Regions from separate parts of the Caldalkalibacillus thermarum genome, predicted to be linked through region 2. Evidence: predicted binding sites of a transcription regulator. Region 2 holds the regulator's gene; the other holds the start of a gene.
The links. Region 2 encodes NrdR, which represses ribonucleotide reductase genes. Its sites were predicted from a motif close to AACACNATATATNGTGTT; they were not measured.
Positions count from the first base shown of each region.

Region 1: the regulator NrdR is predicted to act here: its motif matches at 1,377-1,394, upstream of IEW48_RS08645 (vitamin B12-dependent ribonucleotide reductase).

Region 1 covers NZ_BMKZ01000017.1:48,701-65,178, reverse strand. The annotation lists gene IEW48_RS08655 (hypothetical protein) at 1-134, opposite strand, end outside; gene dat (D-amino-acid transaminase) at 255-1,124, opposite strand; gene IEW48_RS08645 (vitamin B12-dependent ribonucleotide reductase) at 1,510-4,095, shown strand; gene IEW48_RS17045 (PCYCGC motif-containing (lipo)protein) at 4,289-4,789, shown strand; gene IEW48_RS08630 (hypothetical protein) at 4,863-5,264, opposite strand; gene IEW48_RS08625 (DUF2768 family protein) at 5,409-5,594, shown strand; gene IEW48_RS08620 (YphF family lipoprotein) at 5,619-6,347, shown strand; gene spoIVA (stage IV sporulation protein A) at 6,588-8,066, shown strand; gene hbs (non-specific DNA-binding protein Hbs) at 8,270-8,542, shown strand; gene folE (GTP cyclohydrolase I FolE) at 8,683-9,312, shown strand; gene mtrB (trp RNA-binding attenuation protein MtrB) at 9,354-9,578, shown strand; gene IEW48_RS08595 (hypothetical protein) at 9,698-10,228, shown strand; gene IEW48_RS08590 (heptaprenyl diphosphate synthase component 1) at 10,290-11,003, shown strand; gene IEW48_RS08585 (demethylmenaquinone methyltransferase) at 11,025-11,738, shown strand; gene hepT (heptaprenyl diphosphate synthase component II) at 11,781-12,740, shown strand; gene ndk (nucleoside-diphosphate kinase) at 12,836-13,285, shown strand; gene IEW48_RS08570 (CheR family methyltransferase) at 13,378-14,154, shown strand; gene aroC (chorismate synthase) at 14,261-15,433, shown strand; gene aroB (3-dehydroquinate synthase) at 15,433-16,478, shown strand, end outside.
Region 2 covers NZ_BMKZ01000001.1:50,152-66,629, reverse strand. The annotation lists gene ilvE (branched-chain-amino-acid transaminase) at 1-411, opposite strand, end outside; gene IEW48_RS00375 (NupC/NupG family nucleoside CNT transporter) at 911-2,128, opposite strand; gene IEW48_RS00370 (DUF1427 family protein) at 2,190-2,357, opposite strand; gene IEW48_RS00365 (hypothetical protein) at 2,590-3,012, shown strand; gene IEW48_RS00360 (ABC transporter permease) at 3,149-4,201, opposite strand; gene IEW48_RS00355 (ABC transporter ATP-binding protein) at 4,182-5,135, opposite strand; gene IEW48_RS00350 (COG1470 family protein) at 5,139-6,326, opposite strand; gene IEW48_RS00345 (RNA polymerase sigma factor) at 6,544-7,137, shown strand; gene IEW48_RS00340 (anti-sigma factor) at 7,134-7,907, shown strand; tRNA gene IEW48_RS00335 (tRNA-Ala) at 8,163-8,238, opposite strand; gene dnaI (primosomal protein DnaI) at 8,315-9,253, opposite strand; gene IEW48_RS00325 (replication initiation and membrane attachment family protein) at 9,257-10,831, opposite strand; gene nrdR (transcriptional regulator NrdR) at 10,885-11,343, opposite strand; gene IEW48_RS00315 (metallophosphoesterase) at 11,606-12,463, shown strand; gene IEW48_RS00310 (cytosolic protein) at 12,606-12,998, opposite strand; gene IEW48_RS00305 (glyceraldehyde-3-phosphate dehydrogenase) at 13,152-14,189, opposite strand; gene IEW48_RS00300 (lytic transglycosylase domain-containing protein) at 14,293-14,871, opposite strand; gene coaE (dephospho-CoA kinase) at 14,868-15,476, opposite strand; gene ytaF (sporulation membrane protein YtaF) at 15,498-16,154, opposite strand; gene mutM (DNA-formamidopyrimidine glycosylase) at 16,226-16,478, opposite strand, start outside.

The DNA.
Region 1 (16,478 bases), on a different contig from region 2:
ATATACTGCCACAACCCTTGGCGGCTTTGGACTTCGTCTTGTTTGGCAGACTCATCCGATTGTGACAGCCTCAAATTGGGTTCGTGTACCTCAGGTCGAGTGTTTGCCTCCGGCAACACCAGATTCCGCCTCACGGCGGACACCCTTGCTTTCAGCTAACGGTAGGCGCTTGATGAGCCCCTGTTCGGGACTTTCACCCTATAGTCACGCACCCATGCCGGGCGTACCAAAAACAGTAAGGTAGGCTGATCAGCCTACCTTACTATTTTTGTTTTTAACTCGGCTATTCTTTGGTCAAAAGCCTGTTGAAGCTGTTGGGTGATGGGTCCCGGCCTCCCCTCTCCGATGGTGTCCTTGTCAATCTGGATCACCGGGATAATCTCACTTGTGGTACTGGTAATAAATACCTCATCCGCTTGTAACAAATCATTGACAGAGAACGTTTGTTCGTGTACCCTAAGATTTAGTTCTGAGCACAACTGGATGACATATTGGCGGGTAATGCCGTTTAAGATCAGGTTGTTTGGCGGGTGGGTATGTAATACCCCCTTTTTAACCATAAATACATTGGAGGAGCTACCCTCTGTCACTGTTCCGTTCCGGTGTTGGATTGCTTCAAATGCCCCGTTCTCCGTGGCTTTTTGTTTAGCCAGCACATTTGGCAGCAAATTAACTGTTTTAATGTCACACCGCAACCAGCGGATGTCATTCACAAGGACAGCTTTTACGCCTTGCTGCTGCTGGGTGAGTGGACGATCCATCGGTTTGGTGTAGGCCACAAGCTGCGCTTTGACCGCTGGGTCAGGGAAACCGTGATAGCGCGGGGCCACCCCCCTGGTCAGTTGCACGTAGATGATCCCTTCATCCAGTTTGGTGCGGTCGGTCAGCTCAAGCAGACGCTGTTTTAGTTCATCCAGTGACAAGGGGAGTGCAAGTTGAATTTCATCGGCACTCCGCTTCAACCGTTGAAGATGTTCACTAAGCAGAAACACTCGTCCTCCGTAAACACGGATCACTTCATAGATGCCGTCGCCAAACTGATATCCCCTGTCTTCAATATCAATTTTAGCTTCTTGGCGGGGGACATATGATTCGTTTAGTAAAATAATGTCCGTTTGTTTCACTTTTACCCCTCCTATCCGTTATGGTCTATTTTACACAATCGCTTAAAAATTGAAAACCGTCATTCGCTCAATTCACTCACAGGATAAAAAAGTTTAAAAATGCAAGGCATAAAATCATGTGAAAATTGAAGCATAATGGAGATTGGCAGACTAAAGGGGACTTAAAGAAGCCAAAATGAATCATTTCAGGAGTGGACGAAACAGACAATTTATGATCCACACATCAATATATAGTATTGAATAAAAAAAGAGTACACAATATATTGTGTTTTGGGTCAAACTATGGTAATGTAATGATACAACACGAATTTATACATAATTTACTAATGATATGCCAAAGTCAACTGATTTATTCCGATCTGTTTACATTAAAGGAGGCTTGTTCATGAGTACCACGCTAGTCACAACGGCACAAGGGGAAAAGATGCAGATCAATATTGACCGGTTGAACGAGGATATCAAACAGTTTCCCCAGGTTCATCCGGTTACCCCCGATATGCACCGTGCCTTAAAAGGGGTATCCAGACTTGTGATGCTCGACCGGTATGCCTTTAAAGATATTGAAAAACGCACCCTGAAAAAAGGCGATTTTGTTGTTTTAACGGTCAAAGAGGATCCCAAGTTTCCAGCCCGGGGGTACGGGTTTGTCCTGGATTTTGACCGGGAGAAAGGGACAGCTAAAGTATGCGTGGATGAATCGTTCCGCGGTGTGCTGGAAGATCCGCAAGCCATGGAAACCGGCATTATAGAGGTCTCCCTTGATCTGGTGGAAAAACCGCTGGAAATTTATTATGAGCAGATCGCCAAACGTGTGGCGACAGGACTTTCTGCTGTTGAAACAGACCCGGCCAAGAGAGAGAAGTGTTATCGTGAATTTTATGAGGAACTGGTCAATATGAATTTTGTTCCGGCTGGACGGGTCCTCTATGGAGCCGGAGCAAATATTGACGTCACCTTGTTTAATTGTTATGTGATGCCTTTTCCCCATGATTCCCGCGGAGGCATTGCCGACCATCGCAAAAAAGTGATGGAAATTATGAGCCGTGGCGGTGGAGTGGGTACCAACGGCTCCACCTTGCGGCCAAGGGGTGCTTTATGTAAAGGAGTGAACGGTAAATCGAGCGGCTCTGTGTCCTGGCTGGATGATATTGCCAAGCTCACCCATCTGGTCGAGCAGGGGGGAAGCCGGCGGGGAGCCCAAATGATTATGCTGGCTGACTGGCATCCTGATATTATTGAATTTATTGTCTCCAAAATGCAAAACCCGCGGGTGTTGCGCTTTATCATAGAAAAGGCTGAGGATCCGCGCATCAAAAAAGCAGCCAAAGAAAAATTGAAATTTACCCCACTTAAACCGACAGAAGTGGAAATGTATGAAAAGATCCTGGCTATTCACAGGGAAGCGGAGGAATCTCCGTTCAGTCGGGAAATTATTGAAGAAGTGGAACAAAAACTTGCTGACGGCGGTGTTTATGAAGTGCATCAACCCGACTTCCTCACCGGGGCTAACATCTCCGTTTGCCTGACCAAAGAGTTTATGGAGGCCGTGGAGAAGGATGAAGAGTATGAGTTGCGCTTTCCGGACATTGAAAACATGACTGACGAAGAGATGGAGATTTACAATCGGGAATGGCACAAAATGGGGGATGTCAGAGAATGGGAAGCCCGGGGCTACAAAACCCGTGTCTATCAGCGGATTAAAGCAAGAGAACTGTGGAAGCTGATCAACATCTGCGCCACCTATTCGGGCGAGCCGGGTATCTTTTTTATCGATAATGCCAATGAGATGACCAACGCCAAGGCCTATGGCCAGAAAGTGGTGGCTACTAATCCCTGTGGGGAACAGCCCCTTGCACCGTACAGTGTATGCAACCTGGCTGCCATTAATTTGGCCCAAATGGTGGACAAAAAGACCAAACAATTTAATTACGAAAAATTGAAGAAAACGGTCCGCATTGGTGTGCGCATGCAAGATAATGTGATTGACGCCACTCCCTATTTCCTGGAGGAGAACACGAAGCAAGCTAAAGGAGAGCGGCGCATCGGCATGGGAGTGATGGGGCTTCATGACGCCTTGATTTACATGGAAAAAGTGTACGGGTCTGAAGAAGGGAACCGCATCGTTGATAAAATTTTTGAAACAATTGCCGTCACGGCTTATGAAACATCCATTGAACTGGCCAAAGAGAAGGGAAGTTTCCCCTATTTGGTCGGTAAAACTGAAGAAGAAACCCGGAAGCTGAGGGAAGCCTTCATTAACACCGGCTACATGAAACGGATGCCCGAACATATCCGCCAGGATATCCTCAAATACGGGATCCGCAATTCCCATTTGCTAACGGTTGCCCCCACAGGTTCAACAGGAACGATGGTCGGGGTAAGTACAGGTTTGGAGCCTTACTACTCCTTCACTTATTACCGTTCGGGACGGCTGGGCAAATTTATTGAAGTGAAGGCTGACATCGTCCAAGAATATCTCAACGAGCATCCTGAGGCTGACCCTGATAACCTGCCTGAATGGTTTGTCTCAGCCATGGACTTGACACCAGAACAGCATGCGGATGTACAGTGTGTCATTCAACGCTGGGTGGACAGTTCCTTAAGCAAAACAGTCAATGCGCCAAAAGGATACACGGTTCAACAGGTGCAAACCATTTACGAGCGGTTGCATAAAGGGGGAGCCAAAGGGGGAACTGTCTATGTGGACGGATCCCGTGACGCGCAAGTGCTCAGCTTAACGCCTGAAGACCAGACCTTTGAAGACAATCAATCCCTTCTGGAAGAATGGGAAAAAGCAGAAAGCAAAAAGCAATATGTGGTCGAAACCATTCCCGATGTCAAAGCCACCAAGGTGACCTATGGAGCTGAAATTGGTGAGATATGTCCCATTTGCCGCGAAGGAACGGTAGAAGAGATTGGCGGCTGCAACACGTGCAATCACTGCGGTGCCCAGTTGAAATGTGGGCTGTAAACTGTAACAAGGAAAATGTGTTAACAGGCGAGATCTTTGTGAAGGGCTGTCCCCAGAGGGTGCTGCCACCCCTCGGGGCAGCCTTATTTTCTTACGATTTTTTGAACACGCTTGCCGTTTCTTTTCCATTCTAATACAATGTCCTTATAAGTCTAATACAATGACCTTGTGAACAGCACCTACAGCTGGAAATATGACTGAAAGAGGTATAGATATGGCTGCCAAACTTTACAAAGCAGGTATGATCATGATAGTTTTTGTCAGCTTAATGCTCTTCACCGGCTGTCAAGACAAGCCGGACACACACACCTTTGAATTGGATGGCAAGACTTATGAGTTTCCCGAGTTTGTCTTCGGGCAGTATCCCAACGCTCCCCATGCCTACGCTTTTGCTACTGAAGCAAGAGATGTTTTGAAGTATATCCCCTGTTATTGCGGATGTGACGTGGAACCTTATAACCACCAGAGCAATTTGAACTGTTTTATAGATGAAGAAAAAAGTACAGAGGAAATCATTGTTTATGACAGTCATGGTGCTGGATGAGGGATTTGCATTGAGATTGCACTGGATGTGCAACAAGGAATTGAACAAGGTTACTCCTTAACTGAGATTCGCGATTATATCGATGACACTTATTCCCGTTTTGGGGTGAAGCCAACACCTGCTCCATATCCACCTGAAGAAACCCCATAAACAGAACGCCCCCTGCCGGCTTTGGCCCCTGATTGGGGAACCCAGAAAGATCCATCATAGCTGGCCGGGGGTTTTAGTTTTGCTTTTCATCGTCTGATTGCGGATAGAATTTAGGCTGGGTCCCAGGTGTTTTTCCTGTGTCAGGGACAAAGAGCTGATAAAAGTCCGGATCGGTTAATATGCGCTGGATAAACGGAGATTGGAGCAAGGACGTGATTTGTTGCACATCAATTTGTTTCAGCCCTTGTGCCAGCTGGGCCAGCAGGTTTTGGCTTGATCCGGGAGAAGATAGCGGCAGGATGCCGCTCTGATGCAGGAGCTGAACAGCATCGTGTACATTTTTCATGGCCTGCTCTAACTCAACCAGGGTTTGATGCATTTGGTTGGAAAAATCAGGGAATGATCTCGTTTGAGAAGGGGCCCACTGCTGGGAGGCGGGTGTTTGGTTACGCTGAAAATGACGCTGATTGGACAAGACACTCATCTCCTTGACTGGGATCGGCTGGATAAGCATGCATATAGCATACGTATATAGCAGCATATGTCTATTCAACTTGTTCTGTTCATCCCCTGTGTATGGTATAATGACGTGGTGGGATAAAGGAGTGAGCCTGACAAGATGGATCCGTTAACAAAAATGCTGATTGCCCTCTTGGCCATGATTACCATGTTTATCGCCAATATTTCTATCTTGACCGCGCGCAAAAAGTTAAAAGGCTTTTTTAAATTCCTGCTGTCCGTATTCGCTTATCTGTTACTGGGCTTATCCTTGTTAATGATTGTGGTTGTCATTTTCTCCATTTGACGCATGTGCCAGGGAGGGATTGTGATGAAGGCCAAACACATGCTTCTCCTGCTGTTTGTCTTACTGCTCAGCGGTTGCATGTATCCCTATGAACACAAACTAAAAAATGCACCTCCCCATCCGGTACAAATAGAGGCTGTGCAACAAAGTGTAGACCAGTTCCGGGCAGACACTGGGGTGCTTCCCATTTATAACACTGAAGCGGATACTCCAATTTACCACAAATATGTCATCGACTTTAGCAAATTGATTCCCCGTTATATGAGCGAACCTCCCGCCAATTCATTTGAAGGGGGAGGCCATTACCGTTATGTCCTGATCAATGTGGAGACAGATCCGGAAGTGAAGCTGATCGATCTCAGGTTAACCCAGAAGGTTGCTGAATTGCAGAGACGGGTAAATCACTATTTGAGCCGCAATCCCTATTTGCCGGTTGATCAAATGCTGGAAGGCGGCTATTTTACCCTTGACTATAAACAGCTGGGCTTGAAAAGCCCTCCTACAGTGGAAAGCCCGTATTCCCAACAATTCTTGCCACTTATTGTTGATCAGAGGGGGCAGGTTGGGATAGACTACCGCATTGATTTATACCAGGCTTTACAAAACAGGGAGGATGTAGACCAGCTGGAAGAAGGGGAGGATATCCGCTTTGTGCTGACGGATATTTCTCCTTTTGTGCCTGCACACTCGTTTCCTTATACGATAAGGGATGGAGAGCCGGTGTTTATTGAAAGCTGGCAAAGGTACCGATAAATCCCAAATCTGACTGTTGATCATAAGATCAACAGTTTTTTTATGTATAACCGAAAATACCGGCATAAATTTATACCGGGTTCATATGTTTATTTTAAAGAGGCCTTGTCTTGACTAGGGTCGCAAAAGGAACGAAATCTAGTCATAAATAATGTTGGCGCTCATATATTTATACTGTCCTAATCAAGGTACAAGGTAGCGAATGAGAGAGGGTTTTAGAAACAAACAGGAGGGGATCGTGTGGAAAAGGTGGACATTTTTAAGGACATCGCGGAACGAACCGGGGGCGATATTTATATCGGAGTCGTAGGGGCCGTTCGCACAGGAAAGTCAACCTTTATCAAGCGGTTTATGGAACAGATCGTCATTCCTAATATAGCCTCTGAATCGGACCGGGTCCGGACCCAAGATGAAATGCCACAAAGTGCGGCTGGCCGGACCATCATGACCACTGAGCCCAAATTTGTTCCCAACCAGGCAGTGGAGATACAAGTTAACGAAGGTTTAAAGATTAACGTCCGTTTGATTGACTGTGTTGGCTATGTGGTACCTGGGGCAAAGGGATATGAAGATGAAAACGGACCGCGCATGGTGAATACTCCCTGGTATGAAGAACCGATTCCATTTCAGGAAGCAGCTGAGATCGGGACACGCAAAGTGATTCAAGACCACTCCACGTTAGGAGTTGTGGTGACCACAGATGGAACCATCGCCGACATTCCCAGAGAAAATTATGTAGAAGCCGAAGAGCGTGTAGTTAATGAGTTAAAAGAGGTGGGCAAACCATTCATTCTGCTGATCAACTCCACACAGCCATATCGTCCGGAAACGGAAGCGCTGCGTAATGAATTAGCTGAAAAATATGATATTCCGTGCATGGTCGCCAGTGTGGAGCAGATGGATGAGCGTGACTTTACCAATGTCATGCGCGAAGTCCTCTTTGAATTCCCTGTTCATGAAGTGAATGTTAATCTGCCGAGCTGGGTGATGGTCCTGAAAGAGGACCACTGGTTGCGGAGGAATTATGAAGAAGCAGTCAGAGATACGGTTAAAGACATTCGCCGCTTGAGAGATGTGGACCGGGTGATTGGCTATTTTAATGAATTTGATTTCATTGACGAGGCTTCCCTGGCCGGTATGGATATGGGCACCGGAGTGGCCGATATTGACCTGAATGCCCCAGATTCACTGTATGATGAAGTGCTAAAAGAGATTGTTGGGGTAGAGATCAGAGGCAAAGATCATCTCCTTGAACTTATGCAGGATTTTGCCATAGCCAAGCGGGAATATGACAACATTGCTGAAGCACTAAAAATGGTGAAACAGACAGGTTACGGCATAGCCCCTCCGCAGTTAGAAGACATGACTTTGGATGAGCCGGAAATCATCCGCCAAGGCTCAAGGTTTGGGGTCCGTCTCAAAGCAACAGCACCCTCCATCCATATGATCAAGGTGGACGTGGAGTCAGAATTTGCACCAATTATTGGCACGGAAAAACAGAGTGAAGAGTTAATCCGCTATTTGATGCAAGACTTTGAAGATAACCCGCTTGCCATTTGGCAGTCTGATGTATTTGGTCGTTCGTTACATTCTATTGTCAGAGAAGGCATCTCCGCCAAGCTGGCCAGCATGCCAGAAAATGCCCGCTATAAACTGAAAGAGACACTGGAAAGAATTATAAACGAGGGATCTGGCGGATTAATTGCCATTATTCTATAATTCTATCTGCAAAGAGCTTCCTTTAGTGGAGGCTTTTTTTGCTGGGCAAAAGAAAATAACCAAACCGTTCTTGCAATTTTGTTTGGCCTGTATTACCATAAAGCCAGATAAATGCTCTTAAATCAGGTGCAAACACGTATAAAAACAATAAAATGCGGTAATGAAGGAGAATAAGACAAGCTTCGTGAAAGGGGGTGACAGGAATGAATAAAACGGAATTGGTGGCCAGAGTGGCTGAATTGGCTGAACTGACCAAAAAAGATGCGGCCAAAGCGGTCGATGCCGTTTTTGACGCCATTACTGAAGCGTTGCAAAAAGGGGAAAAAGTCCAAATTATTGGTTTCGGAAACTTCGAAGTGCGTCAAAGAGCCGCCCGTAAAGGACGCAACCCTCAAACAGGTGAAGAAATTGAAATTGCTGCCAGCAAAGTGCCTGCTTTTAAGCCCGGTAAGGGATTAAAGGAAGGTATCAAGTAGGAACTTACAAGCAGGTTTTTACATAGTTATCATCATGTTCAAGAACAAGAGTTGTGTGCCATGCACAACTCTTGTTTTGCTAATGGGACATAATTATGCTATATTTTCTGTAATGAGTTGAATCAAGGAGGACACTTTCGATGTCAAAAGCTGATGCAAAATCTGATACAGAAACCTTTGCTCACATAGATTCTCCCGCCCAACCGCAGGAAGTGGATAAAGCGAAAATCGAACAAGCGGTGCGCATGATTTTAGAAGCAATAGGAGAGAATCCTGACCGGGAGGGATTGGTCGATACACCAAAGCGGGTGGCCCGTATGTACGAAGAAGTGTTTTCTGGTATGCGCACTGATCCCGGACACTATTTTGATGTGATTTTCGGGGAAGATCATGAGGAATTGGTGTTAGTTAAAGACATTCCTTTTTTTTCGATGTGTGAACATCATCTCGTTCCTTTCTTTGGCAAGGCGCATGTTGCCTACATCCCAAAGGGAGGGAGAGTGACAGGGCTGAGTAAATTGGCCCGTGCTGTCGAGGCCGTAGCCAGAAGACCCCAGCTGCAAGAAAGGATTACTGCTATGGTGGCCGATACAATGGTAGAGAAGTTAGATCCCCATGGCGTGGTGGTTGTTGTGGAAGCGGAGCATATGTGCATGACAATGAGAGGAGTAAAGAAGCCCGGAGCCAAAACGGTGACATCGGCTGTGCGTGGGTGTTTCGAACATGATGCCGCAGCCCGCGCTGAAGTTTTCAGCCTGATTAAGGGATGATGGTGATCAAGGGATAACAGTGAAAGAATGGGGGAGTCATCATGAACCATATGCATGATTTTTTCATCATCAAGGCTAAAGAAAACGGAGTGAACGTCATTGGCTTAACCAGAGGAAAGGATACCCGTTTTCACCACTCCGAAAAATTGGATAAAGGTGAAGTGATGTTAGCCCAATTTACCGAACATACTTCAGCTGTTAAGATTCGTGGCAAAGCGGTCATTATGTCCCGCTTCGGCACACTGCATACAGATGTAGATGAATAAGCAAGTCCAATCATCCCTCCCAGAGATCTGATGGAAAGTGGCTGTCTCATCAGTTGAGACGGCTTTTTTCTTCTTTAACCAGTGGCAGTGGAATAAATATTAGTGAGGGAGGGATAACATTGAAAGTGGCCAGAGGATTAATCATCGCTTTGCTTCTGTCTGTGGGGTTGGGAACAGCATTAAACGCCTGGCTGCCTATCGACTCGCTTTATCCAGGACAAAGAGCGCTGGGACAGCCGGTCTTCCAGGCCATCAAACCCGTTGAGCTGGATCACATGCTTATCGTCCCTTTTTTAAAACAAATCCCTTTAAATTATGAATACAAACGGGTTAAAATAAAGAATAACGAATTATTTATCGATCTTGTCTGGCCTGAGGATGTCCCGGACAAACGGAAATATGATGCGGTTTACATGGATGCCTGGCAACTGATTGTCTCAGCCTTTACCCAAACCAGCAATATGGATCAGGTCTTTTTGCGCTTTCTCGACCAGAATAGCCCAGAGCCCGATTTGATTCTGGCTGTCAGTTGTGAGCGGACTGAAGCGCTTATGACAGAGTTGGCTAAAACTGAAGAACAAACTGTGCCAACAGAAGAATTTTTAAACCAGTTTGCCCATTTGGTCTACGGAACTGGCTGGAGGAAATAAAAATTTATGTTATACTGATACTGAATAATGGAAGCGTGTCATATCAAGTGGAGGCTATAAGATGATTTTACGAGATTCAGTTTATCGCGATGAATTGGAATCCATGCTCAAAGAAGTTGAGCAGCGGGCATATCACCCTTACGTTCAGCGCTATGTCCGCTATCCTGACATTAACCTGTTTCAGCTGCATTTTTTGTTTCTTTTTCTGCATCAGACCGGGATTTCCTCCGCGTTACGCAGACACTATTGCATTTCCCAGATGTTAATCCAACTGGGTTTGGACAGCCACGACAATGTTGATAATCAGAAGGTGAGCTCCGACGACTCACTTAAACAGAGACAGCTGACCATATTGTCAGGTGATCATTTTAGTGGCCATTACTATCATTATTTGGCCGAGCATGGAGAAGTGGAATTGATTCACAAATGGGCAGGCGTGGTTAAAACCATTAATGAGGACAAGACCCGTCTGTACATGGAGCACGACCTCCTTTCTCAAGAAGATGTGTTATGTTTAAAACGGCAAATTAAGCGCCGGATTCCTGAGAGTGTCTTAAACTGGTTTGATGCCCCAGACCTTTGGTACGCAATTTTAGAGAGATTTGTCTGCCTCTCCACACATGTGGAAGAGGGATTCCCCCCTGATGAGACTTTTGAATCCAATGTGGAACGGTTAAAGGAGCTTATTGATCGCTTGGGAGACCGTACATTAGAAGGGGAACTTACACTTTGGCTGGACAAGATTGAACAAGCATATTTGGTTATCGAGCCATAATGGGAAGAGGAGCATTAAAGCATGAACAAACAATCAAAGGAGCAGTTTGTCCACCAAGTCTTTGAAAGCATTGCCGACAAGTATGATATGATGAATACATTGCTCAGTTTTCGGAGGCACAAGGCCTGGCGCAAATTTGCCATGAAAAAGTTAAATGTACAGCCTGGACAGAGCGCCATTGACGTGTGTTGTGGCACGGGGGACTGGGCAATTGCCTTGGCCGAAAAAACAGGCCGGGAAGGCCGCGTTGTTGGCCTGGATTTCAGCCAAAAAATGCTAGAGATCGCAAAACAAAAGAAATCAGATAAGCAATATGATCACCTTAAACTGGTACATGGTAACGCCATGTCCCTGCCTTATGAAGATCATACGTTCGATTATGCAACAATAGGGTTTGCCTTGCGCAATGTTCCTGATATTCATCAAGTTTTGACGGAAATGACCAGGGTGGTCAAACCCGGTGGTGTGGTAGCCTCGCTGGAATTATCTAAACCGGTTTGGCCCGGGTTTAAACAGCTTTATTACCTGTATTTTAACCGGCTGTTGCCATTTTTGGGGAAAGTATTTGCCAACCGTTATGAGCAATACAGCTGGCTGCCAGAATCATTGAAACATTTTCCGGACAGCCAAGAACTTGGCCGAATGTTTGAAACGGCAGGCCTGGAAAGGGTGGAGATCTATCTTTTGACCGGCGGTGTCGCTGCACTGCACATCGGGTATAAACCTAGATCGTGATCCAGACAAACAAGCAGAATGAGACAAGGTGGATTCAGCATTATGAATTTAATGGATATTTATCAGGAACTAAAAGACGATATACATGTCATTGAACAGGAATTATTTCGGTCCATTGACAGCCATTATCCCCTTATCGAGGAAGCAGCTTCCCATCTGTTAAAAGCAGGGGGTAAACGTATCCGGCCGATCTTTGTTTTGCTCGGCGGCAAAAGCGGAGTGTATGATATTGAACGTTTAAAACATGTGGCCGTAGCCCTTGAGTTGATTCATATGGCGACTTTGGTCCATGATGATGTGATCGATGATGCTGAAACAAGACGGGGAAAGCCAACCGTGAAAGCCAAGTGGGATAACCGCGTGGCAATGTACACTGGGGATTTTATCCTTGCCCAAGCTTTATCCCGCATCACCCGGTTGTCCGATCCCCGGGTTCATCAAATTTTGTCCAAAGCCATTGTGGATATGTGTGTGGGTGAAATCGAGCAAATACAGGCCCTGTATCAATGGAATCAGTCTTTGAAAACATATTTTATGCGTATCAAACGAAAAACAGCCCTGTTAATGGCCATCAGTTGTCAATTGGGCGGACTGGTCTGTAATGCGCCGGAGCCGGTCGTGAGGGCCTTATACCGTTACGGATATTATGTTGGCATGGCTTTTCAAATTACAGATGACATCCTTGATTTCACCGGAAGCGAAAAGCAACTGGGCAAACCAGCGGGGAGTGATTTAAGACAGGGCAACATTACGCTTCCTGTTCTGGCCTCATTCAGAAACCCTGCCATTCGTGACGCGATTATCAATGAGTTTAAGTCGGGTTCACCAGATATGCCCAAAATCATTAATCTCATTAAGCAGAGCGGCGGTATTCATGTGGCCAAAACCATTGCCCAGCGTTATTTGGAAAAAGCCAGAAGGTCTCTGGAGGACTTGCAGTCGGTATACAGCAAGAAAACGTTTATCCAAATCACCGATTTTATCGAGCAGCGTACTTATTAACTTCGGAAACGTCATTGCTTAAAGCGGTATCATTTGGTACAATTTAGCCGGTTGAGTCATCCTTGTACAACACTTACAGATAGGAGTTGACGCACATGGCTGTAGAAAAAACTTTCCTAATGGTTAAGCCCGACGGAGTTCAACGGGGACTGATTGGTGAGATTGTACAACGCTTTGAAAGAAAGGGATTTCAATTGGTTGGTGCCAAGCTGATGCACATCTCCCGGGAATTGGCTGAACAGCATTACAGTGAACACAAAGAGAAACCATTCTTTGGTGAATTGGTCGATTTTATTACCTCAGGTCCTGTGTTTGCCATGGTATGGCAAGGGGAAAATGTGATTCAAATCGCCCGTGATATGATGGGCAAAACCAACCCTGCTGATGCGGCACCTGGCACGATTCGGGGCGACTATGGCGTCCAGGTGAGTATGAACGTGATTCACGGTTCTGACTCTAAAGAAAGCGCTGAGCGTGAAATCAACCTGTTTTTCAAGCCGGAAGAGCTTTTGGAGTACACCCGTGATATCAATAAATGGATATAAGAAATAAGCGTGTAGAAGCTAAACTTTATGTCCAAGCCCTTGTACAGGGCTTTTTTTCAATCTGTCACTTTCCGGGTGAGAGGGGATATGGCGTGGGAGACAAGGACTTTGAGTGGTTTGTCAAACAATTTAAGCAAAAAACGGGCGTCGATCTAAGCCTGTACAAGGAACCCCAAATGAAGAGGCGTTTAACTACCTTGCGGGACAAAAAAGGGTTTGATTCTTTTACCCGTTTTTTTAAAGCGATGGAAAAGGATCCCCAGCTGGTAAACGATTGTCTGGACCGTTTAACCATCAACGTTTCCGAATTCTTTCGCAATCCCAACCGCTGGCGTGTGTTGGAGCAGAAAATTTTGCCCCGTTTGCTCCAGAAAGGCCGGCCGCTGAAAATGTGGAGTGCCGCCTGTTCCACCGGAGAAGAACCTTATACGCTGGTGATGCTTTTGGATCAAATGATGCCAGCAAAAAAGTTTCAGGTTTTGGCCACAGATATTGATGAGGTGGCGCTGTCCAAAGCCAGGCAGGGCATTTATCCAGCGCGGGCAGTCAAGGAAGTGCCGGCCCCCTATCTAAAAACCTATTTTAGACAGTTGAATGGACTTTATTATCTTAGTGACGAAATAAAAAACAGGGTGTTGTTTAAAAGGCAAAACCTTCTAACTGATCCTTTTGGGACAGGCTTTGATCTGATCATGTGCCGCAATGTGATGATTTACTTCACCGATGAAGCCAAGGACCTTTTATATCAGAAGTTCAGCAAGGCTTTGAATCAGGGCGGGGTTCTGTTTGTAGGCAGTACGGAGCAAATTTTTCATCCTGAAAAGTATCAGTTTGAAACAGAAGATACGTTTTTTTACCGCAAGATATAAAACATGAAATATGCTTGTTAATCTATCTTTTTTTTAGAAGATTAGATATAATAAACTTTATTATTTTATCGCTTAAATGGAGTAAAGGGGTAAGGAGGTTATCCACATGAGATATTTAACCGCCGGGGAATCTCACGGCCCCCAGTTGACGGCTATTATTGAGGGGGTTCCCGCCCATCTTCCCCTCTTGAAGGAGGATATTGATCGGGAACTGGCCCGGCGCCAAAAAGGCTACGGGCGAGGGCGGCGCATGCAGATTGAAAAAGATCAGGTGCAGATTAAGGCAGGGGTTCGTGACGGTAAAACAACCGGCGCTCCGATCTGCCTGGTTGTAGAAAATAAAGACTGGCAACATTGGCGCAATATTATGAGTGTGGAACCCTTGGATGAAGCCCATGTCGGCCGTAAAAGGGTCACCCGTCCCAGACCGGGTCATGCCGACCTGAACGGGGCGGTTAAATATGCTCACCGGGATATGCGCAACATTCTTGAACGGTCAAGTGCCAGGGAAACCACCATTCGGGTGGCCTGCGGAGCGGTGGCCAAAAAGCTGCTCCGCTACTTTGGTATGGAAGTGGTAGGCCACGTCAAGCAGATCGGGCCTGTTGAGGCCTCTCTCGACCAATTGGACCAGCTTTCTCCCCAAGAGATCCAGCGGATCACGGAAGACTCTCCGGTACGCTGCCTTGATCAGGAAGCAGCTCTAAAAATGATGCAGGTGATTGACAAGGCTAAGGCAGAAGGTGACAGTGTCGGGGGCATTGTTGAAGTCATTGTGTATGGGGTTCCTGTTGGTTTAGGCAGCCATGTTCATTGGGACCGGAAATTGGACGGACGGCTGGGACAAGCGGTACTCAGTATCCAAGCCTTTAAAGGAGTGGAGATCGGTATCGGTTTTGAGGCGGGCAAACGGTTCGGCAGCCAGGTTCAAGACGAAATTGCCTGGTCCCGAGAGCGGGGCTATTACCGCAAAACCAACCGGTTGGGCGGACTTGAAGGGGGAATGACGAACGGGATGCCCATTGTGATCCGCGGCGTGATGAAACCGATCCCCACTTTGTACAAACCGTTGCAAAGCGTGGATATTGACACCAAACAGCCCTTTGAAGCCAGCGTGGAGCGTTCAGACAGTTGTGCGGTGCCGGCTGCTTGTGTGGTGATGGAAAATGTGGTGGCCTGGGAAGTGGCCAGGGCCTTTTGTGAAAAATTTGGCCATGATCACATCTTTGAGATGAAAGCCCATTATGAACGTTACCTGGAGGAGGCGAGAACATTTTAATGGAATCGGTTAAAACACTGACAGTGGATCTGGGGGAACGCTCATATCCCATTTGGATTGGACAGGGATTGTTGTCCAAGTTGCCTGCTTATTTGCAAACATTAGGTATCACGAGCAGCCAAACCTTGTTGGTAGTCACCGACGACCACGTGGGTGCCTTGTATCTTGAGCCAGTGCTGAAAGGCTTGCAAAGGGCTGGATTCCGGGTGTTCAGCTATTCTGTACCCGCAGGTGAACAAGCTAAATCCCTGTCCCACTATGAGCAAATCATCACCTATGCCTTGGAGCACAAGCTGGACCGCCAAAGTGTGATCCTGGCTTTAGGTGGAGGCGTGGTAGGAGATTTGGCTGGCTTTGTGGCCAGCACCTACATGCGGGGCATTCCTTTTGTCCAACTGCCCACCACCTTGTTGGCCCATGACAGCAGCGTGGGGGGCAAGGTGGCCATCAATCATTCCCTTGGCAAAAATATGATCGGTTCGTTTCATCAGCCTTTGGCTGTTATTTATGATACGGCCACCTTGTCAACATTGCCCGAACGGGAAGTGGCCTGCGGTTTCGCCGAAGTATTGAAGCACGGCTTTATTTGGGATGAAGCTTTTGTGGATTGGTTAGAAGAGAATGCCAACCCTTGCCGTGCCTTACAGGAACCTTTCTTGTCAGAAGCATTATACCGCGCCTGCCACATTAAGAGCCAGGTGGTCAGTCAGGATGAGAAAGAGACCGGGCTTCGGGCCATCTTAAATTTTGGCCATACCTTCGGCCATGCCTTTGAAGCTTTGGGACATTACCGGGACTTCACCCACGGTGAGGCGGTGGCGATAGGCATGGCTGTGGCTGCCCATGTGAGCGAAGCGGTTTATGGGCAGCAAGGGTTGGCGGAGCGGGTCACCCGCCTGCTCTCTACTTACGGTTTGCCCGTGGAATGGCATACCCTGCCCTGGTCATTTGAACAGGTGCTGGAAAAAATGTACACCGACAAAAAAGTGATAGCAGGCAGGTTAAGGCTGGTGCTCTTGGAACGGATGGGACGGGCCGTCATTGC
Region 2 (16,478 bases):
GGCAACTGTCACAATTTCCAGCCCTTTTTCATAAAATTCTTTAGGATATAAGGCCAATGCTTCAGCAATAACAATCACTTGAGGACGGCCACAAGTAAAGGGGTCTAAACCCAGGTTGCCTTTTCCCCGGGAGACGACAATGCGAATGTAAGCATCCTCCAAGCTGTTTTTACGCAACGTTTCACAGACAATGTGTTCCATCTCGTCCATCGTGTAGGGAATCTCAAGCATAATCACTTTAGCCGAATTGTACAGCCGCTCAAGGTGCTCCTTCAGTTTGAACACATTGCCGGAGTAGGCCCTCACGCCTTCAAACACGCCATCGCCATAAAGAAACGCATGATCATAGACCGATACCTTTGCTTCATCTTTGGTGACAAACTCACCGTCCATGAAGATCCACTGATCCACTTTGAGCACGCTCCCTTTGAGGAAATTTTTTGAACTGTCATGTTGTAGAAAGATTGGCGCAACGTCCTTTCAAAAAAGGACAAAAACCCTGCAAATAAGCCATAACGTCGCTTTAACGTCAGAACCTATCCGCAGAGGCTTTTGTCCTCACGGTGTACACCATATCCCATGGTGCTGATATCGCTCGGACCAGACCTGTAAGCTTATATGACACACTAACTCATGAAACAAGCTTACAGCGGAACCCTAGATATCCTCCTGACCCCTCAATATTCAGTGCTTTTTTAATTTTGATAGCTATTTTAATACCAGGTTCTAGCGGAGTCAAGACCATTTTTTGACTTTTTCGATTTAACGAAAAAGTTGAAAACGCTTACTCACTTGCTGGGCGTGAATTTATGGCTTTTCAAACTTTTTTCCGGGCGGGTTCAGGCACACAAAAAGGCTGTCCCCAGAAAAACATTTTAGGGACAGCCGTGCTGCGGGATAAACGGACAGGCTAGCCAATCAGCATGCCGGCAATTGCGCCGCTCAGCAACGAAGCCAACGTGCCGGCCAAAATAGCCCTGAGCCCAAGACGGGCAATATCCGGACGCCGGCTGGGAGCCAAGCCGCCAATCCCGCCCAGCAAAATACCAAGTGAGCTCAGATTGGCAAATCCGCATAAAGCAAAGCTGAGAATAGCCACTGTTTTCGGCGTTAGTTCCGCCATCACTTCTGAAAAGCTGACGTAGGCGACAAATTCGTTAAGCACAATTTTTTGTCCGAGAAATGAACCGGCTGATACCGCTTCAGACCAAGGCACACCAATAGCAAAGGCAATGGGGGCAAAAACATAGCCAAAGATCAGATCCAAGGTAAGCTCTGGAAAACCTAACCAACCACCAACAGCTCCTAATATGCCGTTGATGAGGGCAATCAGGGCAATAAACGCGAGTAACATAGCCCCCACGTTCAAAGCCAGTTTCAAACCAACAGAAGCTCCCCGGGCAGCAGCATCAATCACATTGGCAGATTCTTTATCTTTTTCCAGATCCACTTTTTCGTCGGAAAGCTGCTGCTTGTTCACTTCTGGCATGATCATTTTAGCCATGATCAGACCCGCCGGAGCAGCCATGAAACTGGCCGCCAACAAATATTCCAGGGGGATACCTAAAGCGGCATAGCCGAACAGAACGGATCCGGCCACGGAGGCCAGTCCGCCGGTCATCACAGCAAACAATTCGGACTGGGTCATTTTTTCAATATAGGGCCTAACTACCAGCGGTGCTTCAGTTTGTCCCACAAAAATATTAGCCGCCGCACACAAGGATTCAGGACGGCTTGTCCCCAGCACTTTGGCCAACGCACCCCCGATAATTTTGATAAACCACTGCATGACACCCAGATAATACAACACAGAGATTAAGGAAGAGAAGAAAATGATAATGGTCAGTACCTCAAAGGCAAAAATAAAGTCGTTGTATTCATTAAACAAGCCGCCAAACAAAAACTGTGAGCCTTCCCGGGCAAAATCCATAATCTTGGAGACCCACTGCGTAATCCCCAAAAAGATCGTCCGTCCAAATTCCCATTTTAAGACTATGAAAGCAAAAGTGATTTGGATGGCTAATCCTCCCAAGATGGTGCGCAGGTTAATGCGCGTCCTATTGGCCGAAAAAAGGAAAGCGATTGCAAAAATCACTAAAATACCAAATATACCCCAGATATAATTCACATAAAACACCCTTTCATTGACAATAATCAGTGGGACATCCGCTTATATGTTCATACCACATTCAGCCTAAGTAATGCAATACTTTTTGTGCGATTGTTCCTCCCACATAAATGCCTACAATGCCCATGACGCCGGCCAGCACTGGCGGGGCGGGCAAGGGAAGTTTCAGCAGTGTAAACAGGAAGCCGACCACCATCCCCACCAGCAGACTTAACAACACTTCATTCATGCGCTCATCTCCTGTTGGAAAAGATCACAAACTTAGTATGCGACAGCAGTGGAAAATATATGAATGAATATTAAATTGAGCTTACACCTGCAGTCATCAATTTATGCGATGAACATATAACTATATCAAATAAGCAAATACCCATTGTTTTGGACAAGCCGGGTTTGAATCAGGGCCGGAATGGGAACAGTGACGATTAAGCACTATTTTTGTACCGAAAGGGGGCATCCAGATGGGACGCACGTGGCTTATGGCGATCTTAGTTTTGTGTATCTTGCTGTTCATGGCAGGCCTGGACAGCCGCCTTTCATCCTCTGCCCATCCTCCTTCACTAGAGAGAAACATGGAACAGGGCTTTCAAGCGGCGAATCAAACAACTAACAAAGTCCAAGCGAAGATTGTTAAACACGTGCTCACTTATGCCCAAACGGTAAGGGATGATGATCCGTTCATTGAAGCAGAACCGGGTGTGTGGGTGAAGAAAAGCAATGTGGAAGGGATTGAAGTGGATGGCCAGCGGTATTATTACAGCATGATTCCCCATATGAGCTACGATCCTCTGGCACGCGGAGAGGTCAGCATGGAGGATATTAATATTCTTTACGATGAACAGGGGGAATTTCCTGTTATGATTTATACGATTAAGTCCCGTTAGCAAAGTCATCTCTGGAGCCATGTTAGATTTCTTCCCACTTTTGGTCGTTTGCCTTAAAATAGGCACCTGCATCACAAAAGGCGAAGCCCTGGTCAAGGTGCTTCGCCTCAAGCCCTTTTCGTCTATCTGATTTCGTCTATCTGGCACGAATATCTTGTCTCATAAAGGACACGTATGAGAAAGCAAAACAGAGCATGCTTACCGCCACCAGTGCGGTGACCTGGGGCCAGACCAATAATAAACTTTGTCCCAGCGGTAAGGGCGTAGGCAGCGCTCCGTACACTTGCTCCATGGTCAACGGACCCAGGCTGCGGATCGATGGCACCAGCAGTGTCATGGTCGCCTCGCTAAACAGGTGGTTGGGGGATAACCTTAACAAGGCTTGCACCAACTGAATTTGTTCAACCGAAGCCGATGCCTCCTGTGCCAGCCCTGTGTTGGCCCGGGCCAAGCCGATCATATTGACAATGAGCTGGTAAAATACAGAGAAAAACAACCAGACAGCAATGCTGGCCAGGGCAGAAGTGGCCGCCTGCCTGAAACGGATGGAGAACAGAATGGACAGATTCAGCCAAAAAGCCACATAGACGACACTGAGGACCAGGAAGGCAAGTATGCGCAAAAATTCCTCAGGCGTAGGCGGAATGCCAATCATCATCAACCCTAACCCCATGACGAGAAAACCGAGGGCGAAAAACAAAAGCGCAATCATCATTAACGCCCCGACAAATTTGGCATTGATGACATAATCCCTGGGAACCGGCTGGGACAAAATGCGAATCAAGGTCCGTTTGTTCAGTTCCGAATTAACAGCATCAAAGCCCAAGGTAATCCCCAGTAAAGGACCCAGAAAACCGACAAAGGTGATAAAAGGGGGCAGAGAGCCATCGGAGGCTGTAAACAGTTTTAAAAAGACAAAACCAACCTCCGGTCCTTCTTGAGAGACCGCATCCCTGATGCTCATCAAAGCGGTGTACAGCGAACCCATACACGTTAACACAAGAATGGCCAGCAAAATGAGATACCGCCAGCTGCGCATGTGATCCGTCACTTCTTTTTGAACCAGTACCCAAAACGGGTGAAGAGGTTCTTGCGCTTTTGTTTCCTGGTGTTTAGCTTGATCCTCTTTTACCTGACGCCAAAACATTAATTGAGCAGGTATCCAGCGTTTAAGGCTGGGACGCGTCACCCATATCCCCTCCTTTAAAGTAACGGCGGTAAATCTCATCCAGGCCGTAATCCTTGGTACTAAGGTGTTCCAGCCGTGCACCGTTCTCCACAACGGTGCGGGCAATCTCCCCGCTGACATCCCTCTCACAGATGACTTCCCACGGTTCTGCTTCTGCTTTTACTTCCAGAACACCCGGCAAGGACAGCACCTGCTCCTTCAGACGGTCAGAAACGGGCGTACATTTGACAAAGACAACAAGCGGTTCATCCTTAAACAATTCTCTGGCCAGTTGGTCGATGGGGCCGACCGCCATCAGCTTCCCCCCCACAAACAAGCCTACCCGGTCACAAATTTGCTGCACCTGGTATAAATGGTGGGAGGACAACAGAACGGTCATGTTTTCATCCTTGCTTAAGGACTGGATTAACGCCAGCAATTCTTGCATTCCTTCAGGGTCAAGTCCCAGCGTAGGCTCATCCAAAATAACCACTTCCGGTTTTTTCATCAATACATCGGCCAGTCCCAGCCGTTGTCTCATCCCCCGGGAATAGGTTCCCGCTTTCTGCTGGGCTGCATGGGCCAATCCTACCTTGTCAAGCAAGGTTTCCGCCCTTTGCCGCGCTTCAGTGAGGGGGATGCCGTTTAATTGAGCGGTTAACAGCAAGTTTTCCAGCCCTGTCCGTTCATCGTAAAAACCGAGGTCATCAGGAAGATAGCCCACACGCTTTTTCACCTCAATGGGATTGCGAATGGAATCAAGCTGACAAACCCTTACGGAACCGGACGTCGGTTCAATCAGACCCAGCATCATCAAAATCGTGGTTGTTTTCCCGGCTCCGTTAGGACCCAAGAGGCCAAAGATTTCACCCTGCTCCACAGCCAGATCAATATGGTCCACTGCGGTATAACCATCATATACCTTGGTTAATCCTTTCAGTTCAATCACAGCCATGGGCTATCTCCTCCCGTACTTTTTAAACAAGTAACCAATACCCCCAATAACGCCGGCAATAATCAAGATGCCAATCCATCCCCACAACAGGGGTGTTTTGACTGTGGCCCGGAAAGAAGCAGAATGGGATACCTCTGGTGCACGGGCTTCAAGATTCAGCATATAATCTCCAGCCAGGGCATTAGAGTCTGCTGTCACCGTTGCCCGTACCCGGGCTGACTCGCCTGCTGGCAACATGTCAATACGGTTTGGTTCAAATGTCACTTCCCAGTTGACTGGCGTTGAAGCATCCAATTCAATATCCCGCAAGTCAGCCGTTCCCTGATTGGTTACTTCCAGTTCAATCGTTTTGCTTCTGCCAGCCGTGATATCAAAATTTAAGCGTTCACTGGGTGTGCTGAGGACAAGATCATAGGTTCCTGTAATCACCACTTCTAATTCCAGGGTAGCGGAAGTGCCGCTAGTGGCAGCCTTGATGGGAATGGTATACTTACCTTCTTTAACGCCTTCAGGCGGGTTCACCTCAATGTTGATATCTTGAACCCCGTTTGGATCTACATTGACCGAGGTGACATACTGGCCTCCCGATTGAAAGCGCACCTGCCAGCCCCGGGGCACATCTGCCGATAAGGAATACAGCTGTTCACTTGCCGTTCTGTTACGCAAGCTGGCTTTAAATGTAAAGCTGGAATCGGCGTGCCCCTCCATATTCGGCTGGTCGCTGGTCAGCTCTGTCCGGAAGGTTCCTTCCTCAGTCACATCCACTGTAATGGGCAAGACCGCCTGTTCGTTGTTTCTGCCAGAAGCAATCAAGCGGAATTCATATTCTCCTTTTTCGATTTCTAGGGGCACATCCACTTGCAAATAAACAGTTTCATTTTGATCCGGCCGCACTGACAGACGTTTAATATCCCGTCCGTCCGCTGTCAAATGATAGTTCCAGTTGTCATCTAATCCTTCGATCCGGAAAGTGACATACTGAATGCCGGCTCCATTGTTAATCACCTCAATCTCATAGTTAAGCGACTCACCCGGAGTAACTGACACCCCAGGATAAGGAGTAAAGAGCTGCAACTGGGATTGGGCCGCGGCACTTATTTGCCCTATCCCAATCAGGCTCACCCCCAGTAAAACGATCATCACCCACCGAATCAAGCGCCCACGGTTCATCCTTTTAACCGCCATTACCATACATGTCCCTCCTGCATCACTGTTTTGTTTTTTCCATTGGATAGGTATCTTCATTGTATTTACGATGAAAACCGTTCACTGGATTTAGGAAGATTAAAATTTTTTGCGTCAAAATAGCGGTAACATTTCACAGTTACAGGCCATTAGAGACAGGTTTCCAACAGACAAAAAATTTGGTACATAAAAAAGAGAGGCAAGAGTTGTTGGGGGGAGATAAATGGCGGAAAGGGAACAAGAGGTCCTGCTATTGGTTGAACGGGTAAAGAGGGGATCAGAGGAGTCTTTTGATTATCTGTACGAAAAATACCTTCCTTTCATTTTACGCATAGCGATGGCGATGTTAAAAAACAGGCAGGAAGCTGAAGATGTGTGCCATGACATTTTTTTGGAGGTGCTCAATCACCCGGAGCGTTATGACCCTTCCAGAGGTTCCTTTGAATCCTGGCTGGCTGTCAAAACCAAAAGCAAATGTTTGGACCGCCTGAGAATTCACAAGAGACATCTGTTACAAGAAGCGGAAGAAGCTGTCAACATCCGCCGTCCTGCTTCTTTTGAAGACCCAACGGCGGAACACACTTTATACCGGGAGTTAAAAGAAGCACTGGCCAAAGCTTTAAATCAGATTCCGGCAGCCCAGCGGCAGGTGCTTCTACATGCCTATTTCAAAGGAGAAAGCCACCGCTCAATTGCAAAACAGTTGAAACGGCCGCTGGGAACGGTTAAATCCCTGATTCGTTACGGTCTGAAAAACATGAGGAAACAGCTTGAAGAATGGAATTGGAGCGGGCCAGGAGGAGGGGAAAGCCGATGAACAATCATAAGCAGTGTTTAACTGATGAAATGATCGTCGACAGCCTGTTGGCCAAACTTCCGGTTGAGCAAATGGAAGAGATTGAGCGCCATCTTCAAGCGTGTGCACGATGCCAGAGGAGCCGCAATGAATGGATGACGCTGCTTCAGGCACAATCCCAACCTGGAGTGGACAAGGAAATAGCGACAGCATTGCCGCGAATTCATAAGCGGTTAAAGAAGACCATCGGCTTGCACAAGCGGAGACCCACTCCCTTGTGGAGAAAACCAGCGGTGGTTATCCTTACGCTCTGCTTGTTTATTGGTCTCAGTTTTGCCAAGGGATGGCATGTGAACCAAGAGATTTACCAGGAAACATCCCAACACCAAAGTCATGTCTTCCGGGAAGCTGAATTTTTGATTGACCCGCAAACGGTGCATTACCGCATCGGCATGGCCAACAACCCCCATTCCCGGCAAAGCGGATTGCTCGCTTATGACGTAAACGGAAATCTGTGGATCAACCATACCAGCCAGGAAGTCATTATCTTTCTTGAGGGGTTACGCCCTTTGGCTGACAGGGATTATCAGGTGTGGATCAGTGCTGGCCAACGGGAAAACAATGCAGGTGTGGTTGAAATGGATTCAGGAAAAGGTTATATATATTGGAGCGGCGAGGACTCAACACAAATTGAATTTATCCGGATCAGTATTGAGCCCAAAGGAGGCAGCCAGGTGCCTACTGGGCCAGAAGCCCTGTTTATCCCCTTATATCAATATCATACCCGTTAACCGGTCCCCCAAGAGAACAAGTCTCTTGGGGGTTTTTATTAACAGCTGGTATAGGTCTTTTGGACTATTAACATAAGCCTAAATAAGTCAATGCCCTCAACGAGATGGCCAACAACTTGTATCAACTGATCGGCCGTTTCAAAACATCTTAACTAACTGTTTTTTTTAATGTGAAAAACAAAAACCGTTTTAAATATGCCAAACTAAAAAGCACGATATCCAGACCAGATATCGTGCTTTGCTTTCGTTTATGTATGGTGGAGCATAGCGGGCTCGAACCGCTGACCTCCACGCTGCCAGCGTGGCGCTCTCCCAGCTGAGCTAATGCCCCGTGTCATTACCGACAATGTGTATTATAGCAGGTCCATGCAGACAATGCAAGGGGGCACCGCAAATTTTTTTGTTGATCACTTCATTTGGGTACGGCGGTTAGGTCCTTCCATAAAGTAGGCACGGGTATAATGGCGAATGCGCTCCATAATCCGCTTGGCCTTCATCTGTTCAATACCGCCCTTTTGAGAATAGGCCAGATGATCCTCCAACTGGTCATAATCATAATTGGATGTATACAAGGTAGGCAGTTTATGAATCACCCGGTACTGCAATATGGCACCTAACACCTCATCCCTCGCCCAGGCTGTAATCGTTTCAGCACCGATGTCATCCAATATGAGCACTGGCACTTTCTGCAACGCTTCAATCTTTTCCTCTACCTTCTGTTCAGCAATGGCACCTTTCACTTCCCTAAAAAATTCAGGGGTATAGACCATATATGTCGCGATATCCCGTTCAGCCAATTTATTGGCTGCTGCGCCCAGCAAATAGCTTTTCCCCACCCCCAACGGACCATAGAGATAGATTCCCATCGGGTTTTTCCCAGGTTGTACGGTCATGCAAAAGTCCAGCACGGCTTGAAAGGCATCCAGCCGGCCCGCATCGTTCCGGTCAAAATGGCGGAAACTTCCTTGCAAGATATCGGCAGAAATGTGGTGGCTTTTAATCAATTTGGCTTTCCTGGCTTCTTGAAGGGCTCGCTTTTGATAACGGCAAGGAGTATAGGTCACATCCACCATGCCACTATAGGCTAAAAGCTCCGCTTTATGCCCTTTGAGTAAATTGGGGCATCTGTCCAGCCCAGGGCACTTCTGACAGTTTTCTTCTTCCCGTATATAGTGCTTCACTTTTATAGAAAAACGTTCCAATTTCGTCTTCGTCCACTGGGGATGCCGGCTCAGCCAGTCCTCGACCAGGGGATGATCTAACAAAGCAGACAGGTCAGTTTGGATTTTTTGTTCCAGATTCCGCGCTTTCACAAAGGCTTCCAATGACCGCTTGATGGCTTCCATGGCCTATTCCTCCCACTCTCCCAATGCTTTTAACAAAGATTTGATGCGCTCCCGTTTTTGCTCCTCGCTCAGTGTGGAAATTTGGGCACCTGACGCGGGTTGATTCTCACCCTGCTCCTGCCGCTTTTTAGAATCCAGGGACTTTTTGGAATCCAGGGATTGTTCCCGCTCTTGCTCTTGAACCCAGGATGGAACAACGTCTTTGCGCACTCCTTTCCCCTTTGTGGCGGACATCTCCTTGGCCCGTGCAGGGGTGCTCTGTTGAGCCGTTTGACGCTCCCCTTGCTGCCGTTTCTCTTGCCATTTTTTATACTGCCGATGCTCCTTTTTGGCCACTTCAAGGGCCTGTCTCATGTCGGTAATCTTCAGCCTTTTCCAGTGAGCAGCCACCTTGGTCACCAAGCTGCGGGGCAGCCGGAAGTCGTTGGTCAGCAAAATGTACTCAATCAAAACGTTGACCACGCTTGGTTCAAGTTGATAATCAAAAATCAGCTCTTCTACCAACTTTTCATCCGCTTCAGCCACCTTTCCCCCATCTTGATAGGCAGCCAAAAGCTCAAGCGGACTCATCGTTTGCAGCACGTAAAGATGCCGCTCTTCCTCAGTCATTTCTTCGGGACGGGTCTCCTGACTGGTGGCTATCTCCCTTTCGGCCTGTGGCCTACTCTTGTTCTTGGTTTCCGCAGGCATGCGCATGCGCACTTGGGGAGGACGACCGTATTGGTAACGATAATACCATTTGGCCTGGCGCCGCAATTGAGCCATATCTAAACGGTCATCAAGTGTCAAGGCATCGTGGATCAACTGGCTCAACCGCCATTCATCCAATTGATAAAAAAAAGCGACCTTTTTTATTTCTTGAACATTCTCATGGGTTAAAATCGAATCTGGATCCAGCCCTTTCATCAGCAAACTTTTCAATAAATCCACGTCCAACTCATAACCGTCAAAGGAAAGAGGTTTCCTTTCCCTTCCTTTAGGCAGTGGCAACGGATACGCTTGGGCTGCTTCCTTAAGATCTTGTTCGGTCTGACTCCCTTCCTGAACAGCCAGCTCCGAAGGATGAATGGAGGTAAACACCTCATGAAACGGCTTCGTGATCTCCTCGTCCTGAACCGCTTCCCCTTCTTCTACCAGATAATAGGAGAAACGGGCGCGCAACTGTTTAAAATGTGCCGGTCCAACCTGATTATACAACCAAATGCTGAGTACATCATCGGCAAAGAATTGCTCGGCTGAAAGCGGGGGATACAGTTCGTATGTGAACAGCGCCCCTTCTTCTGTTTGCCTGCGGTAGGTTCTTAACAGACCGATCGCTTCTAAACGTAAGCGGGCATAATAAATCTGGTCCAGGGGAAGGGCCATGGCCTTCATGAGCCAGTGATGCTGTTTCTCTGCCGAATAGCGGCGGTCCCCATCTGTCTCACTAAACAAAGTGAAATATAGGGAAATGGCTTCAGGACCGATCAAAGGCTGGTACAGCTGACTCAAAACTTTCAGCTGAAAAGCATCCGGCTGATCCATAATCCTGACTTTATAGCGGTCAATAGGGCGCACATATTTCCATGTTGCGGCCATGTTACCACTCCATCTGAGCATTCATCTTGATGTTTCATCCGTTCCGGGGATTCCTAGCGGGATTTACGCAACAGCTCCGTCAACTCTTTGACAAACACATTAATATCTTTAAATTGGCGGTAAACCGAAGCAAAACGGACATACGCCACTTCATCCACATGATAGAGTTTGTCCATCACTTTTTCGCCAATTTCTTTGCTAGGGTATTCTTGTTTTCCTCCGTTGCGCAGCTCGGTTTCGATTTCATTGACGATGTTCTCTAGCGTTTCCAGGGATACATGCCGTTTCTCACACGCTCTGATCAGTCCGCGCAACACTTTTTCCCGGCTAAACTCTTCCCGTGTTCCATCTTTCTTAATCACCATAATCGGACGCTCTTCCACAATTTCAAAGGTGGTAAAGCGGCGCTGGCATTTTTCACATTCCCGTCTGCGCCGAATGGAACGATGTTCATTGGAGGGACGGGAATCCAGCACCCGGGTTCCCAGATGAGAGCAATACGGACAGCGCATCACCGATCATCTCCACTTTGTTGTTACCTTTAGTGTGGCCTATTCTGCCCGTTCCGTCAAGTCAGTGCCAGGAAAGTTCTCATCCCAGTCTAGCACAACCATCAGCCCATAAATTAACAGTGCGGTTTGCTCCCAAATCCGTTATGATGGTATATAGACTTATTGTTCATGTGTTCAGCATGAGCTAAAGATCACTGTCCGCTCAAGAGGCGTAAAGCCGGGTACATCAGATCAAGGAAACAAAAAGGGAGAGAAACCGCCAATGTTGTTAACCAGCGCACTCACTTTGGGGGGACTGTGCCTTTTGTCCAAAGGATATTGGAATACTTTCCACCCTGAGGTGAAACATATCCGCTTAAAAACCGTTCACAACCTTGGTGCAAAACAAATGCGAATTTTACATCTGTCTGATATACACATTGAGAAACTATCAGTCACCCCTGAAAAGGTGATCCAACTGGCTGGAAAAGAAACCTACGATTTTATCGCCTTGACAGGGGACTATTTGGATAAAGTGAAAAGCATTGACCGCTTTATTCAATTTTTAAAGGGGATCACCCAGATTCCAACCCGCTTCGGGATTTATGCCGTATGGGGCAATCATGACTGGGTTATCGGGCCGCACCTTCCCCGCTTAAAGCAGAAAATGGAATCCTTGGGGGTCACGGTACTCTGCAATGAGTCGGTGACCACCCGCCATTCTGGGGGACAGTTGCATATTATTGGCATCGATGACCATCATTCAGGTCACAGCAATGTGGAACAAGCGTTCCAAGATGTGCCGGAGAACGGATTTCGCCTAGTCTTAACCCATGATCCCCTAATCGTCAATCACATGCCTTATCCCTTTGATTATCTGTTGTGCGGCCACTTGCATTCGGGGCAAATCTATTACCCCTTGCCCCTCCATTCCCTGACCTGGGGGATCAAACCCTTTCGCAAACATCTGTGCGGTTTGCATCGTTCTAGGCAAGGAACCTACTACATTAGTGGCGGGCTGGGGCAGACAGGAGCCAACCTTAGAATCGGCTGCCGGCCGGAGATTACCATTCACCATATTGAGCAGGTGTCCCAGTCCAATCAGGCCGCAGCGGATGAAAGGGTCGCCCACGCAGGATAAGGATGGCTGCCTGGCGCTCATACTAAACATGATGACAGCTACAGAGTTAATACAAATAAATAGCCGGATTCCTGGTCTCAGGATCCGGTATTTTTATTGATCCCGTATTTCCATTTATTTTTAATCCTTCGGTCCTTCCATTTTAGCCTTTTTGCGCTCCCAAGCCCGTTCCGGCAAATTCAAAGCGCCCGTCCAATTTCCGGTAAAAATATTGAACCTGATTCCGGCTAAAACCCCAATCGGTGGGCCACAGGGTTTGGGTCGAAATGGTAAAATCAACAGCGGTGCGATAGGGAAAGACCATGATGACACTGATCACCATAAATGCTTTTTTGGGCTTGATATATTCCGCTGTGATTTCAGCATGCTCTTCTGAATAGCTGAGCAAGCGAAGTCTTGAATCCTGCTCAATCAGATCCTTTAAAAACCGCATCGCTTGCTGTTGGGTGGTTTTGTAGTAACGGGTTTTTAAATTCTCGTTGGGATGTGTGTCACTTGTTTCAACTCTGTTGCTAAAAAAATCTCGCCAGCCCATTCAGTTAACCTCCTGCCTCCGGGTCTGCCATAAAAAATAAGGAGACAGCACACTGTCGGTACACTGTCTCCCATAAGTTTATCACAATCTTTTTGTTTTTCCTACCCTCACGCTGTCAAATAAATCACCTGAACCATTCCCTGAGCCAGGGATCTACACGGTAGCGCCAGAGTAGGCTGGTACAACGCCCATTGTGCGGCCAATATATTTGACAAGATCAACCACCCGGCAAGAATAACCCCATTCATTGTCATACCAGGCTAACACCTTCAATTGTTTTTCACCCATCACCATGGTGGATAAACCGTCAACGATGGCTGAATGTTCATTGCCCACATAATCGATTGAAACCAAAGGTTCTTCTGTATACTGGATAATCCCTCGCAATTCTCCTTCACTGGCCTCTTTCAAGACCCGGTTTACGTGCTCCACAGTGACACTTTCACGCACATCAACCACAAGGTCCACAATGGAGACGTTAGGCGTAGGCACACGCAGGGCCAGCCCATTTAATTTTCCAGCCAGATGGGGCAGCACTTTCCCCACCGCTTTAGCCGCACCTGTCGTCGTGGGAATGATGGACTGGGCACAAGCACGGGCCCGCCGCAGATCCTTATGGGGGTTATCCAGATTGCGCTGGTCATTGGTAAAAGAGTGAACAGTTGTCATCAAGCCTTGTTCAATGCCAAAGTGCTGATCAATTACTTTGGCAATGGGAGCCAGGCAGTTTGTGGTACACGAAGCATTGGAGATAAAATGATGCCGCTCAGGATCATAAACGTGTTCGTTGACCCCCATGACGATAGTGACATCCTCTTCTTTTCCAGGGGCAGTCAGCACCACTTTCTTGGCCCCGCTGGCAAAATGCTTTTCCACTCCCTCCCGGTCTCTGAACTTTCCGGTGGCTTCAATCACCACGTCAACCCCCAGATCACCCCAGGGCAACTCCAGCGGATCGCGGGTAGCCAGAAGCCGGACACGGCGTCCATTCACGATAAGGGCCTGCTCTTCAATTTCTATGTCAACATTAAAATATCCGTGCACGGAATCATATTTGATTAAGTGAGCCAATGTTTCAGCGGGATACGTGGCATTGATGGCCACAACGTCCAGTTCCGGATCTGTGATGGCCTTCCTAAATACCATGCGTCCGATGCGTCCAAAGCCATTAATCCCTATTGTTGTCGTCATTTGCGCGCCTCCTTAAAAAATATGACACACTGTATCCTATTTATATTATATTCGGTATAACACATTTAGCAAGCTGTAACCCGTATTTTTATGTCATAATTTACTAAAATTCATCCTTATAGATCGTTTTATAGCGGTCATAGTAAAACAAGGCGCGCTTCACATAGTGGCGTGTCTCACCGAAAGGAACTTGGTCAACGGTGTATTCCCGTCCGTCCCACACCCCTTCATCCAGCCAACGGTCCACATTTCCTTGCCCGGCATTATAGGCCACAAGTGTTTTGACATAATCCCCTTCGTATTTTTCCAATAAATACGAGAGATACCATGTTCCTAGCAAAATATTGTCCCTGGGGTCGTACCGGTAAGAATGGGGGTCTTTGTTTAAGCCGCTTTGTTCATTGGCCCACCGGGCCGTCTCAGGCATGAGTTGCATCAAGCCTTCCGCCCCTTTTCTAGAGGACCGCTCCTGCTTAAAACCGCTTTCGATTTTCATGACGGCTAAAATCAGGAAGGGATCCACCTGAAAGTGTTCAGCAGCTTCTTTGACTTCCTCCACATATTGAATAGGGTACATCAATTTCCAAAAGGTGGTGCTGTTGAGGACAAGGAACACAAGAAACAACAGGATGGCGCACAACCACTGTTTTTTAGTAAAGTGTATGACAATGGCCACATTCATACCTCGATTTTAATCCCCCACTCTTTTAAAATGTGCAACAATTGTCTTCGTGTTTCTTCCCGTGTTCCGGAGTTGTCAATATAGGCATGTCCCATCTCTTTTTTGGTTTCCAGGGGCATTTGGCTTTCAATCTTTTGTATAGCATACTTCCTGTCAATCTTGTCCCTTTCCATTAAACGGCGGATCTGAACCTCTTCGGGGACATAGACCACCAGGATTTTATCAACCATATGCTCTAGCTTGCTTTCAAACAGGAGGGGGATATCCAGCACAATCAGCTCTTCTCCCTGTTGAAGCGCCTCTTCTTTCCGCTTCAGCATCTGTTTTCTGATTTCCGGGTGAACAATGCTGTTCAACTTCCGGCGCTGTTCTTGGTCACGGAAGATGATCTCTGCTAATTTTGCCCGGTCGAGCCGCCCGTCTGGTTGAAGGACGTCTTCGCCAAAAGTCTCTTTGATCTTCTGCCAGGCCGCTTGACCAGGCTCCACCACTTCTCTGGCAATCTTGTCCGCATCGATAATAACAGCCCCGAGGTCATCAAGCATCCTCGAGACTGTTGATTTCCCGCTGGCTATCCCTCCAGTTAAACCGATCACCATGGCTATCCTTCCTTTTTTAGTTAGCAACTATAATAGTTTCATTATGCCAAACGAAATAAGAATAACGGCCGGTAAGTAGATCAGGCGGTTCATCCATTTCAGTTCAGCGAACAGGGCCCCGCACTTTATGCCTAGGAAAACAAACAAACTGCTCATGACACCGATACTAACTGCTGTTAACCAAGGCGCATACCCCATCAGTGCCGCCCCGATCCCCGCCCCAAAAGCATCAAGAGCAAGGGCGAAGCCTAAAATGAGTGCTTCAGCGCCAGAGATGACGCCGGAGCGGTCCATGTCAGCCACCATGGGTCTCTGCAGCACTTGAATGGCAATGCCTATCTTCTTTAATTCAAGGGTCCAGATCATTTTATCTTGGGGGTGTTCATTCACCGCCACGGGGAGATGACCGTGGTCTTTCGAATTAGAAACATTATACAAAGCCCACAAGCCCAGCCCGATCAGAATGATGCCCCCCATTTTCTCTGTGCCATGAGGGGAAAGGAAATAAAGTATTCCCTGGGCCACACCAGTGGCCACAAAAATCATGGTGAATGAACACAACGCGATAATCACAATGGAACGAAGGGGAAGATGCACTTTGCGTAACCCATAGGTCATCCCGACTCCAAAACTGTCTAAACTGACGGCAAATGCTAAGACCAATAAAGAGGCAAATTCAATCACCGCTTCTCCTCCTCCATATCAAGGCTTCGATAGTATATGATATGGAAGAGGATAAAAAGGGTGACATCTGCCTATGAGATTGAATCAGGCTGGCAAGCGGGACAAAAATGGGAAGATCTTCCCGCCACTGTTTCTCTTCTAATCGGCGTGCCACAGTTAAAGCAAGGTTCCCCTTCACGGGCATACACCTTGAGCATTTGTTTAAATTGCCCTTTGATGCCATTCCCATAGGAAAAGTCACGGAAACTGTTGCCGCCCAAACGAATGGATTGGTGGATCACGTCCAGCATCCTGTGATACATGCCTTTCATTTCCCGTTCGTTT